Regions from separate parts of the Pantoea sp. SGAir0180 genome, predicted to be linked through region 3. Evidence: predicted binding sites of a transcription regulator. Region 3 holds the regulator's gene; each other region holds the start of a gene.
What was found. Region 3 encodes PhoB, which activates phosphate uptake and scavenging genes when phosphate is short. Its sites were predicted from a motif close to CTGTCATAAAACTGNCNNAT; they were not measured.
Positions count from the first base shown of each region.

Region 1: glpT (glycerol-3-phosphate transporter) is a predicted target of PhoB. The motif match lies at 1,292-1,311, and genes of this name have one in related genera.
Region 2: pstS (phosphate ABC transporter substrate-binding protein PstS) is a predicted target of PhoB. The motif match lies at 1,322-1,341, and genes of this name have one in related genera.

Region 1 is NZ_CP028071.1:3,601,849-3,604,123, forward strand. It holds gene C1N58_RS16895 (YehS family protein) at 1-40, shown strand, start outside; gene C1N58_RS16900 (carboxylate/amino acid/amine transporter) at 229-1,092, opposite strand; gene glpT (glycerol-3-phosphate transporter) at 1,450-2,275, shown strand, end outside.
Region 2 is NZ_CP028071.1:3,767,296-3,769,570, reverse strand. It holds gene glmS (glutamine--fructose-6-phosphate transaminase (isomerizing)) at 1-737, shown strand, start outside; gene C1N58_RS17660 (hypothetical protein) at 930-1,229, opposite strand; gene pstS (phosphate ABC transporter substrate-binding protein PstS) at 1,414-2,275, shown strand, end outside.
Region 3 is NZ_CP028071.1:2,781,476-2,783,750, reverse strand. It holds gene sbcD (exonuclease subunit SbcD) at 1-938, opposite strand, end outside; gene phoB (phosphate response regulator transcription factor PhoB) at 1,136-1,825, shown strand; gene phoR (phosphate regulon sensor histidine kinase PhoR) at 1,840-2,275, shown strand, end outside.

The sequences.
Region 1 (2,275 bases), 820 kb from region 3:
GACGATGATTCATCGCCCTGCGCCAGTTAAGCCCGCTTAAACCAGCCGCCGACTTACGCTCGTCCCGCCGGAGAAAGCGCACCGGGATAACAATCCGGTCCGCTCTGCCGGGCGAGCAGACGTCGTCTTGCTCGCCTTCTGCCGACGCGCGCCCCGTCCGCCATGGGATCGCAACAGACTGAGCGGCCTGCTACTTTTGGCGTCGATGCGCGGCGATGCCTTGTTTCTTCACTGTTGATTGTTCTTACCGACCACCCAGCGCTTATGGACCCACAAGGACGCTACTATCACGAGCGCACCGGCAATAAAGCTTGGCCAGTGTGGCTTTTGCTGCCATATCGCCAGGTTGACCAGCAAGCCTGCCGGCACATGCATGTTGTTCATGATGCCCAACGTGCCAGCATCGACCTGCGTAGCACCGTAGTTCCACATAAAGTAACCCAGTCCGGACGCCACCACGCCCAGCCAGACCAGAATGCCCCACTGCAGTGAGGTGGTCGGGAGTTTATGCGGGTTGCCCCAGACGGCCCAGGCCACCACCGCAATCAGCACCGCGCCCAGATAGAACCACGAAAAGGCCGTGTGCTGCGGCACAGGACGGGTTTCCTGCAAACGTTTGTAGCCCACCATACCTGCTGCAAAGCAAATATTGGCTAACTGTACCAGCAACAGGCCGAACCAGAAGTTATCGCTGACTTTGTCATAACGAATGATTGCCGCGCCCGCCACAGCCAGCAACGCACTGAAAATGTACCCTGCGCGCAGAGGCCGTCGACTGATCACGTCGTAGATCAACGTGACGTACAGCGGCGTCATCACGGTAAACAGCAGGAATTCAGACACGCTCAGATAGAGATAGGCTTCGAAACTCAGTAAATACATGATGCCCAGTTGCAGCATGCCTACCAGCATATACAGCAGGAGCGTAGAGGGGCGATAGCCGCGCCAGCGCAGGAAAGGCAAAAATACCACGGCCGCCAGCGCCAGGCGCATCAGCACCGAAAACCAGCTGTCAACCTGACCGGCAAGATACTCGCCAATCAGGCTGAATGAAAAAGCCCACAGAATGGTAGTAACAATCAATAAAAGCACGGTAACAACCCCGAAATAAACAGAGCGACAGTGTAAACAATGTCCGCACAGCAGGGAGATTTATCTGGTTGACATCTGTGCATTAACCAGGCAGTTACGCATTAATCTGCCGGTCAGGCTTTTTATCTTCTCATCGGGCATATCCTGTCAGCAGAAAAATGTGCGCATCAGCGCATCGGCCTGAGCTTTTTGCGCCAGATTGTCATAAATCTGTAACAGATTTGTCATTCATCACAGTAAAGCCATGTATCTCTGTCTATTCTCTGCGCGAAATGGCGCATCCCGATCGCCGTTTTCTTGAGTTTTGCCCAACCTGCCGGGAATCAAAATCATAATGCGCCCTGGAGGGCCGCCGCTATGTTGAGTATTTTTAAACCTGCACCACACCAGCCCCGGGTCGAAGATCATCGTATCGATCCACGCTACCGTCGCCTGCGCTGGCAAATCTTTATCGGAATTTTCGTTGGCTATGCGGCCTACTATCTGGTTCGAAAGAATTTCGCCCTGGCGATGCCCTACCTGGTTGAACAAGGCTTCTCACGCGGCGATCTGGGTTTTGCGCTTTCAGGCATCTCCATCGCCTATGGCTTTTCCAAATTTATTATGGGTTCGGTGTCAGACCGGTCGAATCCACGGGTCTTCTTACCTGCCGGCTTAACGCTGGCGGCTGCTGTAATGCTGATTATGGGGTTTGTGCCCTGGGCAACCTCCAGCATTATGGTGATGTTCGTACTGCTGTTCATCTGTGGCTGGTTTCAGGGAATGGGCTGGCCGCCCTGCGGACGCACTATGGTCCACTGGTGGTCACAAAAGGAGCGCGGCGGCATCGTTTCTGTGTGGAACTGTGCGCATAACGTCGGCGGCGGGATTCCGCCCCTGCTGTTTCTGCTGGGGATGGCGTGGTTCAACGACTGGAAAGCCGCGCTATATATGCCCGCCTTCGGGGCGATCGCCATTGCGATTCTGGCCTTTGCCCTGATGCGCGATACGCCGCAATCTTGTGGATTACCGCCGATTGAGGCCTATAAAAACGACTATCCGGTGGATTACAACGAAAGTCATGAGGAAGAGTTCACTGCCAGACAAATCTTTATGAAGTATGTCCTGCCCAACAAACTGCTGTGGTACATCGCTCTGGCAAATGTGTTTGTCTACCTGCTGCGTTACGGCATCCTCGACTGGT
Region 2 (2,275 bases), 990 kb from region 3:
AGCTGGGGTACCTGGGATCGCTGGCTATCTGTAACGTCGCGGGTTCGTCGCTGGTACGTGAATCCGATCTGGCGCTAATGACCAAAGCGGGTACGGAGATTGGTGTAGCCTCTACAAAGGCCTTTACCACTCAACTGACCGTACTGCTGATGCTGGTGGCAAAACTCGGTCGCCTGAACGGCATGTCCGCAGAAAAAGAGCACGAGATTGTGCATGGTCTGCAGGCTCTGCCAAGCCGCATTGAGCAAATGCTGGCGCAGGATAAGCTGATTGAAAACCTGGCCGAAGATTTCTCTGATAAGCACCATGCCCTGTTCCTTGGCCGTGGTGATCAGTACCCTATCGCGATGGAAGGGGCGCTCAAGCTGAAGGAGATCTCGTATATTCATGCGGAAGCCTATGCGGCAGGTGAACTCAAGCACGGTCCGCTGGCGTTGATCGATGCCGATATGCCGGTCATTGTGGTGGCGCCGAACAATGAACTGTTAGAGAAGCTGAAATCGAATATCGAAGAAGTGCGCGCGCGTGGCGGTCTGCTGTACGTGTTTGCCGATCAGGATGCCGGTTTCAGTGACAGCGAAGGAATGAAAATCATTCCTCTGCCGCACGTCGAAGAGGCCATTGCGCCTATCTTCTATACCGTGCCGCTCCAGCTGCTCTCCTATCATGTGGCCCTGATCAAAGGCACCGATGTGGATCAGCCGCGTAACCTGGCGAAATCGGTAACGGTCGAGTAATGCATCTTATGCGTGAATCCCCGACGGGATTCACGCGTTTCATTTATTTGATCTTGTTACTGCATTGCTCCAGTGCACGCTGTTGATCGCTGATTTTGCGGTTAGCCTCATCGAGTGAACGCTGCAGGTTATTTATCGTATCATCATTTTTGCTTAGCTTTTGGCGAGTTGACTGAGGTTACTTGCCTGATTTTATAGCGTTTTTGTTAAGTCTTTAATCTTATCTTTCATTGCAATAACACCTTCAACATCGACGGATGATTGTTTAACGGCGCCGTAATAACCCAATATAGCCAGAGCGCCTCTGTTATTAGCTGCGGTATAAAATTTATCTAAATGAATCGTGGGTGTCGTATCATCCGCCTGTAAGCCTGTAAGCCTGTAAGCCTGTAAGCCTGTAAGCCTGTAAGCCTGTAAGCCTGTAAGCCTGTAAGCCTGTAAGCCTGCCAGCGTACAGAGCAGGACGACATTGCACACCAGAAGCTTCTTCATAAATCTCATCGAACATGTCCTTTTCGAGAGGAGTCTTATGAAATGAGCAATAATTGTGCCTGTCATATAACTGTAATATTAACTACATTTTTCTGTCACTAAACTGTCCTATTTTCCCTCCTGCAGCAATCACTGACTCTTACTAAAAAGGCACTTAGCCTGACTTTTCTCCCCTGGAGGGAACATGACACTGATGCGTAGCACCGTAGCCCGAATCCTCGCCGCCTCTCTTGCCGTTAATGCGGTTTCTGCATTTGCAGCCACCGATCTGACCGGTGCTGGCGGTACATTCCCGGCGCCGGTTTATGCCAAGTGGGCAGCAGAGTATCAGCAAGCCACCGGTAGCAAAATCAACTATCAGGGCATTGGTTCATCTGGCGGTGTAAAACAAATTATCGCCAAAACCGTTGATTTCGGTGCCTCCGATGCGCCTATGAAAGACGAAGATCTGCAGAAATATGGTCTGTTCCAGTTCCCTACCGTAATCGGTGGCGTGGTGCTGGCGGTTAACCTGCCAGGCATCAAATCTGGTCAGCTGACGCTGGACGGTAAAACCGTTGGCGACATCTATCTGGGTAACATCAAAAAGTGGAACGATCCTGCGATTGTTAAACTGAACCCAGGCGTGAAACTGCCCGATACCAACATCAACGTGGTGCGTCGCGCGGATGGTTCAGGTACCTCTTTCGTTTTCACCAGCTACCTGGCGAAAGTGAACGAAGAGTGGAACAGCAAAATTGGTAAAGGCAACACCGTTAACTGGCCAACCGGTCTGGGCGGTAAAGGTAACGATGGCGTAGCAGCCTTTGTACAGCGTCTGCCAGGTTCTATTGGTTACGTTGAGTACGCGTATGCCAAACAGAATAACCTGACCTATACCAAACTGATGGATGCGGACGGCAAAGCGGTTGCGCCAAGCGAAACCAGCTTCTCTAATGCCGCGAAAGGCGCAGACTGGAGCAAATCGTTTGCTCAGGATCTGACCTTCCAGAAAGGCAATGATGCATGGCCGATCACCTCAACCACCTTTATCCTGATTTACAAAG
Region 3 (2,275 bases):
TGCGTGGTCACTTCAATATCCAGCCAGACAGGTTTGGTCCCGTCGGGCGCAGAAAACTGGCTGAGCTGCCGGGTGATTTGCGCCAGCGAGCCTTTCAGGACCTGCATTGGCTGGAACAGAGGAATGGTCAGGGGCGTGACCGTCAGGCCTGACGGGCTGAAATCCAGCAGGAACACACTTTTTTCGCTGCCCAGTTCATCGAAGCTGAGCGGAATCGGCGAACCGCTGTAGCGAATATGATCGCTGTCGGCCACGCGCTGCGCACGATGAATATGCCCCAGCGCAATATAATCCGCAGGCGGAAAGGCCGAGGCCGGAAAGGCATCCAGTGTACCAATATAGATATCGCGCACTGAGTCGCTTTTGCTGACGCCGAGGGCGGTGAGGTGGCCGGTCGCGACGATGGGAAGCGCCAGATTCAGCGCCTGCGCGGCAGCAAAACTGCGCTGATAATGGGCGGTAATGGCCTCCAGCAGGCTGCGCTGTTTATCGCGTCCTGACTGGCCGGCCTGGCTGCGCATAATATCGCGTGGCCGCAGATAAGGAATGGCGCACAGCAGCGCGCCCGGTTCGCCCTGACGCGTCGTTAACATCAGCACATCGTTACCGTCCTGCGGCGTGGTAATCACGCGGGTATTCAGGCAGGCGAGCAGTTCACGCGACTCGTTCAGCGTAGCCACCGAATCGTGATTTCCGGCCAGCACCACCAGCTGACAGCCGCTGGGTTGTAACGCCACCACAAAGCGGTTGAACATTTCACGTGCATAGCTGGGCGGTGTGCCGGTATCGAATAAATCACCCGCCACAATCAGCGCATCCACCTGATGCTCTTCAATTCGGGCCAGCAGCCAGTCCAGAAAGGCCTGATGCTCAGCGGCCCGGCTTTTGTTGTAAAAGAACTGCCCCAGGTGCCAGTCCGCGGTATGGATAATGCGCATAACACTCCCTGCCATAACAAATCGCCCGGCGATTATACTGGCTCCATCACTAAAGCCACAAAACATGTCGTCATGTTGTCATAAATGGTTGTTGCAGGCCGGTTTTTATGGCTAACTTTTTCATAAAAGTGTCACAAAACTGACGCATAATGGCGCCGCAAATATCAGTGAAAGCCGTCCTACCTGCAGGAGTCATAATGGCTAAGCGCATTTTAGTTGTGGAAGATGAAGCTCCAATCCGTGAGATGTTATGTTTCGTTCTGGAACAAAATGATTATCAGCCGATTGAGGCAGAAGATTATGACAGCGCCGTCAGTAAGCTGATTGAACCCTGGCCTGACCTTATCCTGCTGGACTGGATGTTACCTGGCGGCAGCGGCATTCAGTTTATCAAACACCTTAAACGTGAAGCGATGACGCGTGATATTCCGGTCATGATGCTGACCGCACGTGGCGAAGAGGAAGATCGCGTGCGTGGCCTGGAAGTCGGGGCCGACGACTACATTACCAAACCGTTTTCACCGAAAGAGCTGATGGCCCGTATCAAAGCTGTGATGCGTCGCATTTCGCCGATGGCGGTCGAAGATGTAATTGAAATGCAGGGCCTGAGCCTGGATCCCTCCTCGCACCGGGTGATGTCGGAAACCACGCCGCTGGAGATGGGGCCGACAGAGTACAAGCTGCTCCACTTCTTTATGACCCATCCTGAACGTGTTTACAGCCGTGAACAGCTACTGAATCACGTCTGGGGCACCAACGTCTATGTTGAAGATCGTACAGTTGACGTGCATATTCGCCGTCTGCGCAAAGCGCTGGAACTGACCGGTCACGATCGCATGGTACAAACCGTCCGCGGAACAGGTTATCGTTTCTCTGCCCGCTTTTAAACGGAGCTTTAACCGTGCTGGAACGCCTCTCATGGAAGCGATTATTGTCCGAACTGGTGCTGGCGTGTTTGCCTGCGCTGGTACTTGGCCTGTTGTTCGGCTATCTGCCGTGGCTGTTGTTACTCAGCGTAGTCGGTATTTTACTGTGGCATTTTTATAACCTGATGCGGCTGTCGCACTGGCTGTGGCTGGATCGCACGATGACCCCGCCTTCCGGTCAGGCAAGCTGGGAACCGCTGTTTTACGGTCTGTATCAAATGCAGCTGCGCAACCGACGTCGGCGGCGTGAGCTGGGTCATCTGATCAAACGGTTTCGCAGTGGTGCAGAGTCGCTGCCGGATGCCGTTATCCTGACAACGGAAGAGGGCACCATCTTCTGGTGCAATGGCCTGGCACAGCAGCACCTCGGGCTGCGCTGGCCCGAAGATAACGGGCAAAATATCCTTAATC